3 regions of the Blautia sp. MCC269 genome follow, and region 2 is predicted to be linked to each of the others. Evidence: riboswitches for the same ligand, from Rfam matches in the RefSeq annotation. Region 2 holds a riboswitch; each other region holds the start of a gene.
What was found. Region 2 has a riboswitch for cobalamin ahead of GPK88_RS00205 (cysteine-rich small domain-containing protein). Riboswitches for the same ligand answer to the same signal wherever they lie in the genome.
Positions count from the first base shown of each region.

Region 1 (4,256 bases), on a different contig from region 2:
TCTTCGCTGTTATCCCACTCTTCTGCAAGACATGGAACGATCTCACCGTGCTCATCGAATTTTGTAAGGCACTCACCGATTGCATAACGGGATACAACCCAGCTGAAATACTGCTCTGTCGGCTCCAGTGTATCTGCAAAGCTTGTTACTCCGATTGTGATTTCCTTATCGCTGTTTTTGTCACCTTTTGCCTGAGCCACTGTTGTCATGGAAAAAGTCATCATACATGCAAGTGTAGCAGCCAGCACTTTTTTAACTACGTTATTTCTCATTTCATCCTCCTAAAGATAAATATACTAATAATAGGGTGTTGGTTTGTTACAGAAAATGTTTTATTAATCCTGGCGTGGATCCAGTACGTCGCGGATGCTGTCTCCAAGCATGTTGAAAACAACCACGCAGATCACAATGGCAATACCAGGGTAGATCATAAGCCATGGCGCTTTTGCCATGTAGGTTCTTCCCTCGTTGAGCATCAGTCCCCACTCCGGTGTCGGCGCAGTTGCACCAAATCCCAGGAAAGAAAGGGAAGCCAGCTCCAGCATCATGGTTCCGATATCTGCTGCCGCAGTTACCACCATCTGTGTTACCATGTTTGGAAGAACATGTACAAGAAGAATCTTCCAGGTCTTTGTTCCGTTTACCACAGCTGCCTCTATGTAAAGACTCTTCTTGACTTTCAGAACCATACTTCTTGCAAGACGGGCATATTTCGTCCAGCTTACAGCCGCGATGGAGATAACGGCATTGACAAGGTTCGGTCCCAGCATACCGGCAATGGCGATGGCCAGCACAAGGCCCGGGAAGGAAATCATCATATCCGCAATGCGCATGATCACCGCATCTACAATACCGCCAAAATATCCGGCAATAACTCCTAAAAATGTACCGATCACAAAAATCACCGCAACCAGACATAAGGTCATGATCAGAGACGTTCTTGTTCCGAAAATAACACGGGAAAGAAGATCTCGCCCAAGTTTGTCTGTTCCAAATGGATGGGCGGAGCTCGGCTCCTGCAGTGATTCGGTCATAACTGCATCCAACGGATCATATGGGGAAAGCTGCGGTGCAAAGATCGCAACACCGATCACCACAAGACCCAGAATAAAGAAAAGAGTGAATTGTTTGTTTTCTTTGAATATTCGTAATACTTTTTTCAATTATCTATCCTCCTTAAGTCTTGGATCGAGATAAGTGTAGGACAGATCCACAAGCAGGTTGATGCACATGTACAGGATCGCGATCCAGAGTACATAGCCCTGTACAAGAGGATAGTCACGACAGGAAATTGCCTTTACTGCCATATTTCCCATTCCCGGCCAGTTGTAAATGATCTCTACAACTGCGGTACCTCCAAGAAGGCTTCCAAGGGAAAGACCCAGCAGCGTTACCAGCGGAAGCATTACATTAGGAAGAACATGTTTCCAGAGAATTACGCTTTCCTTAATTCCACGCATTCTCGCACCTGTTACATAATCCTGGTGAAGTTCCTCCAGTACCGCACTTCTTACCTGTCGGGTATATTTTGCAGACATGGCAAGTGCAAGGGTGAGCGCCGGAAGAATCATGGATTTGAAATCTGTACTGCCTCCTGCCACGTTGATCCAGCGAAGCTGAACACCGAAGATACTGAGAAGGATCAGCCCCAGCCAGAAGCTTGGAACAGATACTCCCACAAAAGTAATCCCTCTTACAAAATAATCCGGGAATTTGTTCTGATATACAGCGGCCAGAATTCCAAGTGGTATGGAAATAATGACCATCATCAGAAGTGCCAGCAGTGACATCTTCAGTGTGGGCCAGAAACAGGATACCAGTTTATCTGTTACCGGCATTTTGAAAGAATAGGACTGTCCCATATCTCCTGTTACAACACCTTTCAGCCAGGAACCATACTGCACAAGAAATGGCTGGTCAAGGCCGAGATCATGTCTTGTCTGTTCCAGAAGTTCCGGTGTTGGAAGATTACCACACTCTGTCAACATGATCTCCGCAGGATCACCAGGTGACAGGTAGGTCAGTCCAAATGTGAAAAAGCTGATTCCAAATAATACAATGATAATCTGGAGAAATCTTTTTCCTACTTGTTTCTTTGTCACGTTTTACTCCTTTCCTCATTTGATGTGATTTTTAGCATAGCCGTTTCAACTTATATAAGATAATAATAAAACTATAATGGGATTCTTTATATGCAGAAAATGCATGGAATTTTAGAAATACGCACGAAAAAAGCCCGTGACGAAATACGGGCACACACAAAAAAACATGCTTCCTATCTTCCGTAAGAATCATCTTAAAACAATTACAAGCAGGTCTCCTGACTCAGGCTCCTCACCCTCAGACACCTTCCCGGCCCTATTTCTCACGCACCCGGCCAGTGGTATTTTATCTGAGGATTCCCCATTACAGTGACGGGATCGTACCGGATTTATACCGGTTTCCCTATTAATCCTCTCGGAACTTGCAACGACTGATGTAAAAATCAGCAAATGCTGTTAAATTACGCGCATTATTATATGATAGATCCACGGAGTTTGTCTATAGAAAAATGTTATATTTTTAGAATATTTATCAATTTTGTCAAAGTTATTTGAATTGTACATATACCCCGTTAGGTATTTAACAACTGAATTTATCCGATCTGTCAAAAAAATACGGATTTTACACGTTTGTTTTTGCAAATAGAACAGCAAACGGTAAAATCCGGTTTTCTTATCGTTTCTATAGGAATTGAATAAAACAATTTTTGGTGGAAAAGCTCTGCAAATATCAGGTCAGAGTCTCCGTGATCGCTGCATATGCGATCATTGGTCCGTCTTCAATAATGTTCAGACTGGCTGTTTGATAAAGTACGACTCCGTTTTCAGTTGCAATAGATGTGTAAAGTAAATTCCCATAGTAATCTCTCAGTTCACCCAGTTCTTCCCCCTTAAAAAAGTATTCTCCAGGCTTCTTGGACGGATACCAGCATCCGGTATACGGCGCATATTCATAGACTACATTTTCAAGAAGCATCTGACGGTAATGCTTCAGACCATGACACGCCTTTCCCTGGAGATGAAAAACAAGGTGACGGACGTCTCTTTTATCCTGTTCTACTTCCTCCCAGGTCCAGTAGCTGTGTCCGCCCCTCTCTATGAGAATGCTTGGAATGCCAAGAGAAGAGGCATAATTGTAGGCACCACCTGTAGCGGTTGTGGAACGAACTACGTATTTTACACCGATATGCCTTGCCATATGTAAGGACTTCTCCGCGGTCTCTTCATCTACAACGCCTACATAATAAACATATGGATGAAGTTGCTCGTATCCGTCTCCGCTGTGCAGATCAATATAATAGTCCGTTATGGAAAAAAGTTTCGTCACCATGGTATAGGCAATGCGGTCTGCAGCTGTTCCCTCAGGATCTCCAGGAAAAACGCGGTTCAGATTCTTACTGTCCTCATAAACCATACTCATGGTACGATGTTCAAATCCACTGACATTGACCAGCGGAATGATGATCACATTTCCCTTCAGTTCCTCCGGCTGAAATTCTTTCGCAAGTTCCATTGCCGCCTGGATTCCCACATACTCGGCGCTGTGTATTCCTGCTGTGATCAGGATCGTTGGTCCATCTTCCACTCCGCAGATCACAGTAGCCGGCATTGCCATGCCGCATCCTGTGATCTCAATCTTACCTTGTGCTTTTTCTCCTTTTTCGATCACCCAGTCATCAATTTTGATCATTGGCTGTTTCCCTTTCCCTTTTTCTTATATTTCCGCACTTTGTTTCGATAAGTATACCATGCCTAACCAAAATTGTATATGTCTTTTTTTAATTCTATCTTTTTGCCAGTTCTCTGGTGATCTCTTCCCAGCTGACTCCCTTCTCCACCATAAGTACCATCATATGATAAAGAAAATCAGAAATCTCGTATTTGATCTCTTCTTTGTCCGGATTTTTGGCTGCAATGACGATCTCTGTACATTCTTCACCGACTTTTTTCAGGATCTTGTCAATTCCCTTATCAAAAAGATAATTGGTATAGGAACCTTCCTTCGGATTCGCTTTCCGGTCTGTGATCACATCGTACACATTCTGGAATACGTGGAGTGGATTGGTATCATCGTACTCTTTCTTCATCAGTGGTTTAAAGAAACAGGTACGGTTTCCTGTATGGCAGGCAGCCCCCACCTGATCCACCTTGGCAAGAATTGTATCATTGTCACAGTCAATGGTAAGAGATTTTACATACTGTACATGGCCGGAT
Region 1 covers NZ_WQQE01000039.1:149,002-153,257, reverse strand. Annotated here, with positions in the region: gene GPK88_RS13480 (ABC transporter substrate-binding protein) at 1-272, opposite strand, end outside; gene nikC (nickel transporter permease) at 336-1,163, opposite strand; gene nikB (nickel ABC transporter permease) at 1,164-2,102, opposite strand; cobalamin riboswitch at 2,294-2,483, opposite strand; gene GPK88_RS13465 (M14 family metallopeptidase) at 2,773-3,732, opposite strand; gene hisIE (bifunctional phosphoribosyl-AMP cyclohydrolase/phosphoribosyl-ATP diphosphatase HisIE) at 3,827-4,256, opposite strand, start outside.
Region 1: linked by a shared signal. The riboswitch ahead of nikB (nickel ABC transporter permease) and the one ahead of GPK88_RS00205 (cysteine-rich small domain-containing protein) in region 2 are both predicted to bind cobalamin.

Region 2 (4,256 bases):
GCTTCCGGTGCCATGTAGGAAGTTGCAAGTTCACTGGTTGTCTTGCCTTTCCAGTATTTATGTACCTCACGGAGTTCCGCCTTGGTTTCCTCCGCAATATAAAATGGATCGGCTGTTCTGGTAGCCACTGTATCCAGCTCATCCTCCAGCCACTGGAAAGAATACTCCGGGAATGTCTGACATCCTCTCGGAGCCAGGGTGCTGCTTCCGACGATCAGCTCCTCATCACGAATAATGATGGGAATATTACGCAGGATGTGGGCAAATGCCTTGGCTCTGCGGGTGATGATCGGCTCGTCTTCGGTCTGCTTATAGGACTCTGTGACCAGCTTGGCTCTGGCAGATTCGATCACCGGCATCTTTGCATAAAGATTATCCACAAGATGGGTGATCCTGTCTGTTTTCGGGATATCTGCTATATGAAATTTCTCCATGATTCTCCTTTCTCATAACCGGTTGTTTCTGGTGATCTGTCCGCCTTCCCGCTTCCAGAACCGCTTCTTTCCGGCTATGTGCTCATGTAATTTTATTATACCTTACCCCCTCTTTGATGTCAACGAAATCCAACACGTGTTTCTTGCTGTTTTTGTGGTTTTTATAGGGCAGGACCCGTTGGTTTTATTTGTTTTTCGTGTTTTTATGTTTTTCTCTATTGACTTTGTTTTTCTGCTCTGCCATACTTGGATTTATATAGGAATTCCTTTGTTTTTCAGAAAAAATTTATACAAAGCGGACATTCGTATTCCGCTCTGTCACATGTTCTCAAACAGCAAAAGAGGTGTATTTTTATGTATCTTTCTGATATGCATACCCATTCCATCGCCAGCGGTCACGGCACGGAATGTACTATCACCAACATGGCCCGGGCGGCCGCAGGAAAAGGTCTCCGGCTTCTCGGGATCACTGATCACGGTCCCGGCACTCTGGCAGCCGGAACTTCCTCCTATTTCCGCAGCCTTACCTATTCTCCGAAAAAACATTTCGGCGTAGACCTGCTCTACGGGATTGAACTGAATATCCTGGATCGGAACGGAAGTATCGATCTGGATCAGGAATTATTATGTAAACTTGACTACGCCATTGCAAGCATGCATTCCTGGAATTACCGCCCCGGCACCAGGGACGAAAACACCGAAGCCTTTATCAATGTTATGAAAAATCCCTGCGTCAAGATCCTCGGCCACAGCGATAACACACACTATCCGGTAAATTATGAAGTTCTTGCCCGAACTGCAAAAGAAACCGGAACCATCTTCGAGATCAACGAAGCTTCTCTTGCGCCTTATGGCTATCGTGGTGACACAAGAGAAAACTGTTTCGAGATCCTTCGTTGCTGTCGAAAATATGATCTGCCACTGCTTCTCTCCAGCGACAGTCACGGTCCGGAGCACATTGGCGATTTTACCTATGCCGCGGAGTTTGTTCACCAGGCCATGTTCCCGGAACAGCTGATCCTGAACAACCAGCTTCCAAAATTAAAAGTGTTCCTGCAGACCAGATGACCTGATAAAGTAAAAAAGCCAGCTCACACATTTTTCTATGTGTCAGAGCTGGCTCATTATTTCGAACTATTATTTATAACTATATTATATATTCTCTATTATCTCTTCTCATCTGCCTGAGAATTTTCTCTCTGTTTTCTTATCATATCCGCAAGTTCCTGGTACTTCCCTGTGATATATCCGTAATTTTCTCTTCTGTGAGGAAGTTTACACGCCGTGCAGTCCTTGATCCCACTTTCTGTAAAGTGGAAATTACCGCCGCATTTATCTCCCAGTGCATACAACGGGCAATAACAGAACAGGCAGTTGAAATTCTCCGGATCTACTCCTTTATGGCATGGAAAATACTCGCATTTTTTGTGGCTGAAATAGGAATACTCTTTTCCTTCCCAATATGGTTTCTCCATGATTCTTATCTCCTCCCGGATCATATATACTCTTAATTTTCCTATAAAAAAAGAGGTAGCGATGCCACCCCGGGGTAGAAATATAATCCGTTCATGAGTGCGCGGAGGGAACGAATGTATCCGGAGTAGTATCGCCTGCCATTTAATCATGTATAATTCATATGAACAGGCGTATTCCATAAAAAAATGCCTACTCTCGTAAAAAAGTAGACAACGTCCCAGGGGTGCGGAGTCCCTGAAATGGTTGTTACACTTTACACGGAAGTTTAACCTCGCCATAACAAGCAGGTTTCCTGGCTCCGGGATCATGGCTTGTCTCTCCTTCTCATACCTAGTACAATGGACTGTGAGATTCGCTCCTCCGTTACAGTGACCGGATCGCTCAGGTTTCACACCTGATTCCCTTTTCTGCTGGCATCTGATAATCAATGACTGTCAGATCCCCTCAGCACTTGCTATGTTCAATATGGAATTATACTGACATTATAATAACACCCTGTTAATTATATGTCAATACTATTTCCATCATATTTACATATTTTTGATCATATTTTTCCGATACATTTGTAAACGCAAAAAAACAGCCTGGCAAACTGCTGCCAGGCTGCTGTACTTTTATTTTCTGTTGTCTGTTCGCCTTATACAAGACGTCTTACAGAAACGATAGTTCTGTATGTCGCATCGTTGCTGATCTTGATTCCATCCTGAGAGTTGGATGCATGTACGATCTGTCCGTTGCCCATATAAATAGCCACATGTCCACCGTAACAGATCAGGTCTCCAGGCTGTGCATCTGCATAAGATACCTCAGTACCTGCATTCTGCTGCTCATAGGAAGTTCTCGGAAGGCTTACACCAAAGTTGGCATATACACTCTGTACAAAACCGGAGCAGTCTGCACCGTTGGTAAGACTTGTTCCGCCCCATACGTAAGGATTTCCCACAAACTGTGTAGCATAATTCACAACAGAAGATCCGGAACCACTGCTGTAAGAAGAACTGTCACTGTCTGAAGATGTATCCTCTGCATTAGATGTGTCCTCTGCACTTTCTTCAGATGCGTCTGTGCTGTTATCGTAATCTGCGTCTGCATTATCCTCTGTATTCTCAGTATCCTCGGACGCATCATCATTCTCACCATTGTCTGCATCTTCATCCACATCCTCGGTGTCATCTTCTGCAGTATCCTCATCTGCATTCTCGATCACGTCGCCGTCCTCATCGTACTGTACGTCTTCGCTCTCGTCCGCCTCATCCTGCTGTGCTTCCTGCTCTGCCTGGCGTCTTGCTTCCTCTTCTGCCTCTGCCTGCGCTCTTGCTGCTGCCTCAGCCTCCGCCTGACGTCTTGCTTCCTCTTCTGCGGCGATACGCTCAGCCTCTAATCTCTGAAGCTCTGCAGTCTGCTCTGCAAGAAGGTTCGCATAGTCTGTAGCCTGCTGCTGTGCATAAGCAATCTCATTGTCATAATCTGCGGATGTTGCACGCTTCTCATCCAGCTGTGCCTGAAGGTTCTGGGACTCTGCCTCATATTCCTGCTTCATTCCCTCAAGTTCTGCCTTCTCCTGTGTGTACTGAGCTTCCAGGTTAGCTACCTGCTGAATGGTGTTGGAATATTTCTCAAGGCTCTTTCTGTCCTGCTCATATGTCTTCTGTGTGTACTCAGCTTTTGTAAGAAGATCAGACAGGTTCTCTGCATTCAGCATCATCTGGAACCATGCGTCGTCTCCGCCTTTCTCGTAAAGATACTGAATACGTTTTTTCATTGCTTCATACTGTTTGGTCTTGGCATTCTTGGCTTTCTCAAGGTTGGCCTGTGTAGATGCAATGTCGGCTTCTTTATTGGAGATATCTCCTTCCAGTGTCTGGATCGAAACCATCACGTTTACAAGATTGGCATCAAGAGTGGAGATCTCGCCTTCGATCTGTGACTTCTGTGCGGAAAGCTCATCCAATCTGGAATAAGTTGCATTCAGCTGTTCATTGGTTGCATCCATTTCCTGCTGAAGCGCTGCCTCATCTTCTCTTGTTGCACTTACGCTAACTACCTGTGCTCCACTGATGAGGAGCGCCAGTGTCAGACATAATATTCTTTTCTTCATGACTGTTCACCCTCGCAATCTGATTTTGAATTCTGATTATTCGGCAGATCACATATCACCTGCCCTCGTTTACTCATTTCTGCTGTTCTTTCATTTCAGCAAATCAATGTAACATTTCCGCAATATCTTGTTTCAATCTTTTTATATATTAACACAGTGTTCTCTGGTTTGCAAGGATTTTCTATTATTTAGTTTAAAATTCTGTAACATTTATTAATGAATTTGACATTAAAGAAGGAGAACTCTGC
Region 2 covers NZ_WQQE01000001.1:42,921-47,176, forward strand. Annotated here, with positions in the region: gene GPK88_RS00195 (glycyl radical protein) at 1-434, opposite strand, end outside; gene GPK88_RS00200 (phosphatase) at 789-1,502, shown strand; gene GPK88_RS00205 (cysteine-rich small domain-containing protein) at 1,601-1,909, opposite strand; cobalamin riboswitch at 2,176-2,377, opposite strand; gene GPK88_RS00210 (C40 family peptidase) at 2,548-4,008, opposite strand.

Region 3 (4,256 bases), on a different contig from region 2:
GAAAGGAATCAGAGGGCTTTTGGAAAAGGATTTTCGATTGTTTTTTCGACAGGGTGGTAATCTTTTTTTGGTGTTAGTGTTTGTAGCATTGTTTTTTATACTTACAGGAAAAACGGCAGCTGCTTTCATTGCAATGTATATCCCATCTGTTCTGGCGATATATTCAGGTAATACGATCAGTTATGATGAAAATGGCCATGGTTACACATATTTATTTTCTTTACCCGTAAATAAAAAAATATATGTCAGAGAAAAATATATTTTTTCCTTTATCATGACAGCATGTGGATGGTGCATTGGAATGATCTGTGCAGGAATTATGGTACTCATAAATCCTGAAGAGGTGTTTGATCTGGAAATGCTGGCAATGGAGTTGATCACATTTTTTGTGTTTCAGGCAATTGCGGGAATTATGATCGCGATCAGGATAAGGTTCGAAGGAGAGAAAGGGCGAATTGTGCTGCCAATCGCAATTTTAATTATTTTTGCGATTTGTTATACAATTAGATCTTTTGTGAAGACTAACTTGGGATTAAAAGAAAGTATTCTGCATATGATAGGGGGAATAGGGGATTTTGAAATCGGGATTGCCCTCATTGTGCTAAGTCTGCTTATATGGTTTGCTTCGTATAAGTATAGTATGAGCACCATGAAGAAGAAAGAGTTTTAAGATAGGCGTGGCAAAAATGATCCATTAAAAATAATGATTATAAAGATGTAATAGCTACCAAAAATATGAGAAAAACTTTGTGAAAAAATAGGCTTGTGTTTCGTAAGAGTCCCTTGTAAAATAGCGGACAAGGATGAAAAGAAAAGGAGATTCTTATGGGAACCAATGAAAAAGATATGACTGCCGGATCTCCCGGAAAACTGATCATAACTTTTGCCATACCAATGATGCTTGGAAATATTTTTCAGCAGTTTTATACAATGGCAGACACCATGATTGTCGGACAAGTGGTAGGAGTTGAAGCACTGGCGGCAGTAGGTGCCGGAGATTGGCTGGTATGGCTGGTGTTGGGGATCATGACAGGTATCACACAGGGTTTTTCTATTCTTGTATCTCAGTATTATGGAGCAAGGGAAAAGGAAAATCTGAAATGTGCAGTAGCGAAAAGCTATATCATGACAGCATTACTGTCTGTGGTCGTACTCGCAGTAAGTGAAGGTACAGTTTATCATGTTCTTTTATTTTTACAGACACCGGATAATGTCATTGATCTGACAATGCTATATTTGCGGCTGATCTTTGCGGGAATCCCGATCATAGCTGCTTATAATATATTTGCAGCGATCCTTCGGGCACTTGGAAACAGCAGATCTCCGTTGATCGCAATGACAGTGGCAGCAGTGATCAATGTGGGACTGGATCTGTTGTTTGTGGCGGTTTTTGGCTGGGGTATAGCCGGAGCAGCAGTGGCGACTGTTATCGCGCAGGGATTTTCTGCCTTGTACTGTTTGATCGTATTACGTAAAATCCCGGATATCCGCCTGGAAAAGAAGGACTTTTACAGGCAGCCCTCTATGAGTTTGCGGCTTTTGGAACTGGCGGTTCCTCTTGCAATACAGAATGTGATCATCTCCGTGGGAGGACTTGTGGTACAGTATGTGATCAATGGATTTGGTTTTCTGTTTGTGGCGGGATTTACGGCATCGAACAAGCTGTATGGGGTTTTGGAGATGGCTGCCGTTTCATATGGATATGCTATTACAACCTATGTGGGCCAGAATCTTGGTGCAAAAAAATACCAGAGGATTCGAAAAGGCGTGCGCAGCGGCACTTATATGGCAGTGCTCACTTCGGCTTTCATTTCCGGCATGATAGTACTGTTTGGACGTAATGTACTGTCCTTGTTTGTATCCGGTGAACCGGATCAGACCCGACAGGTATTGGATATAGCATATAAGTATTTGTTTATTATGGCTGTCTTTTTGTGGGTGCTGTATCTGCTGTATGTATATCGTTCCGCTATCCAGGGCCTGGGTAATACTTTGATTCCGCTTGCCAGTGGCATTGCAGAATTTATAATGCGTGTCAGTGTTGCGCTGCTGCTGCCAAAACTGATCGGTGAAGATGGAATATACTATGCAGAGATCTGTGCATGGAGCAGTGCAGCTGTTTTATTATTCGTAAGTTATATGATCATTATACGGAAATATAAAGAAGTCACCGTTCATACATAATGTTATATTTGACAAAAAACTATTTATATAAAAAGAAAAGTATGATATTATGATACTTACAACTATGAAAATTGAATAGTCAGAAGGGTGTACAAAGTACTTAATAAGGAATCTGGTGAAATGCCAGAACAGCCACCGCTACTGTGACAGGGACGAAAACCAAAATATCACTGGAGAGATCCGGGAAGATGGTAAGTAGGAAGAACTGGAGTCAGGAGACTTGCCTTTTTGACAGAAGAATTCTGATTCGGATGGGATACAGAAGGAATAAGCTCTGCCTGAGGTAGAGGTTTGTTTTTTGTGCTGATATGATGCTGGATCATATCAGCTTTTTTTATTTTAACCGAATAAACAGATGAAAAATGAGGAGAAATGAAAATGGGAAAAGTAATTGCAAAGCGTTTTATATTTATGATTCCGGTAGTTCTGGCGGTTACATTTATTATTTTTATGCTGAGTTTTATATCGGCAGGTGATGCTGCCAGAGTTCTGGCGGAGAAAAAATACGAGCATCCGTCACCGGAACAGGTAGAAGAAGTACGGCATGAGGAAGGACTGGATCAGCCGGTGCTGGTACAATACGGGAAATGGCTGGATCAGGCACTTCATGGCGATTTTGGAAAATCATATTCTACCAGAAAACCGGCTTTTGATGAATTAAAAAAATATTTTCCACAGACATTTAAACTGGCAGTTACTTCGTTTTTATTGTTGATGATCGTATCAGTCCCTCTTGGGATTTTGTCAGCAATTTATGAAAACAGAGTTCTGGATAAAGTCATTCGTATTTTGTCGTCCCTCAGTGTATCTATGCCGTCTTTCTGGATCGGTCTGATGCTGCTCTATATATTTGGAGTAAAGCTAAAAGTGATCTCCGTGATCGGAGGAGATGCCGGAGGCATTCCGATCCTTGCGGCATTTGCCATGGATATCAGTTTCTTTGGAATTATGACGAGATTGATCCGTACCAATATGATACAGGTGCTGAAGCAGGATTACATACGTGCCAGCAGAGCTAAGGGATTGTCATCTGTAAATGTAATTTTGCGTCATGGTCTGAAAAATATCCTGATTCCTGTGCTTACACGTCTGGTATCAATTGTGATCGGTTTTTTCTGTGGCTCAGCTGTGATAGAAAGTATTTTTTCAATTCAGGGAATCGGAAATCTGGCATTGAAATCCGTGATCTCAAAAGACACTCCGGTGCTGCAATGTTTTATCTTTATTCTGGCTGTTGGCATTGTAGTATTAAATTTTCTTGTGGATATCGCCTATTCTGCGATTGACCGGCGAATCCAGTTAAAGTAAAGGAGAGATCATAGAATGGGAAGCAGAAGAAAGCAGAAAACAGAAAAAAGCATGATCCAGAATCTGTACTGGAAACAGGTATTCCGGTCACCGAAAACAAAAATAGGATTGATGGTGGTCATAATTTTTGCATTGGCAGCTATTTTTGCACCTGTACTGGCGCCGCATGATCCACTGCTTGTGGATGTTTCGATAAAATTAAAGAATCCGTCGGCGGCATATCCTTTAGGTACTGATCAGCTGGGACGATGTATTTTATCAAGACTTCTCTGGGGCAGCCGGTATTCACTGAGCTACAGCTTTACGGTGCTTCTGATCACTGTATGTGTCGGGGTGCCGATCGGACTGTTTGCCGGATATGTAGGTGGAAAAATCGATTCCATGATTATGAGGATCATTGATGTATTTATGGCTATGCCGGTCTTTATCGTGGCACTTGCCATTGCAGGAACCGTGGGAGCCAGCGGCGCTCATCTGATCCTGTCCCTGTCGGTCGTATCCTGGGCAGAATATGCAAGGCTTGCCCGTGCATTGACACTTCAAGAAAAAAATAAAAATTATATGACCGCACTGAAGGCCGGTGGCTGCGGCCACGCAAGGATCATATTCAGGCATGTATTGAGAAATATCCTGCCATCTGTGATCGCACTGGCAACAATGGAAATCGGTTCGATCATTCTGTCAATCGCCGGGTTTTCCTTTATCGGACTTGGTGTGCAGGCGCCGACACCGGAATGGGGGATCATGCTCAGCGACAGCAAAAG
Region 3 covers NZ_WQQE01000016.1:23,430-27,685, forward strand. Annotated here, with positions in the region: gene GPK88_RS06295 (ABC-2 transporter permease) at 1-670, shown strand, start outside; gene GPK88_RS06300 (MATE family efflux transporter) at 826-2,184, shown strand; cobalamin riboswitch at 2,253-2,426, shown strand; gene GPK88_RS06305 (ABC transporter permease) at 2,563-3,492, shown strand; gene nikC (nickel transporter permease) at 3,508-4,256, shown strand, end outside.
Region 3: linked by a shared signal. The riboswitch ahead of GPK88_RS06305 (ABC transporter permease) and the one ahead of GPK88_RS00205 (cysteine-rich small domain-containing protein) in region 2 are both predicted to bind cobalamin.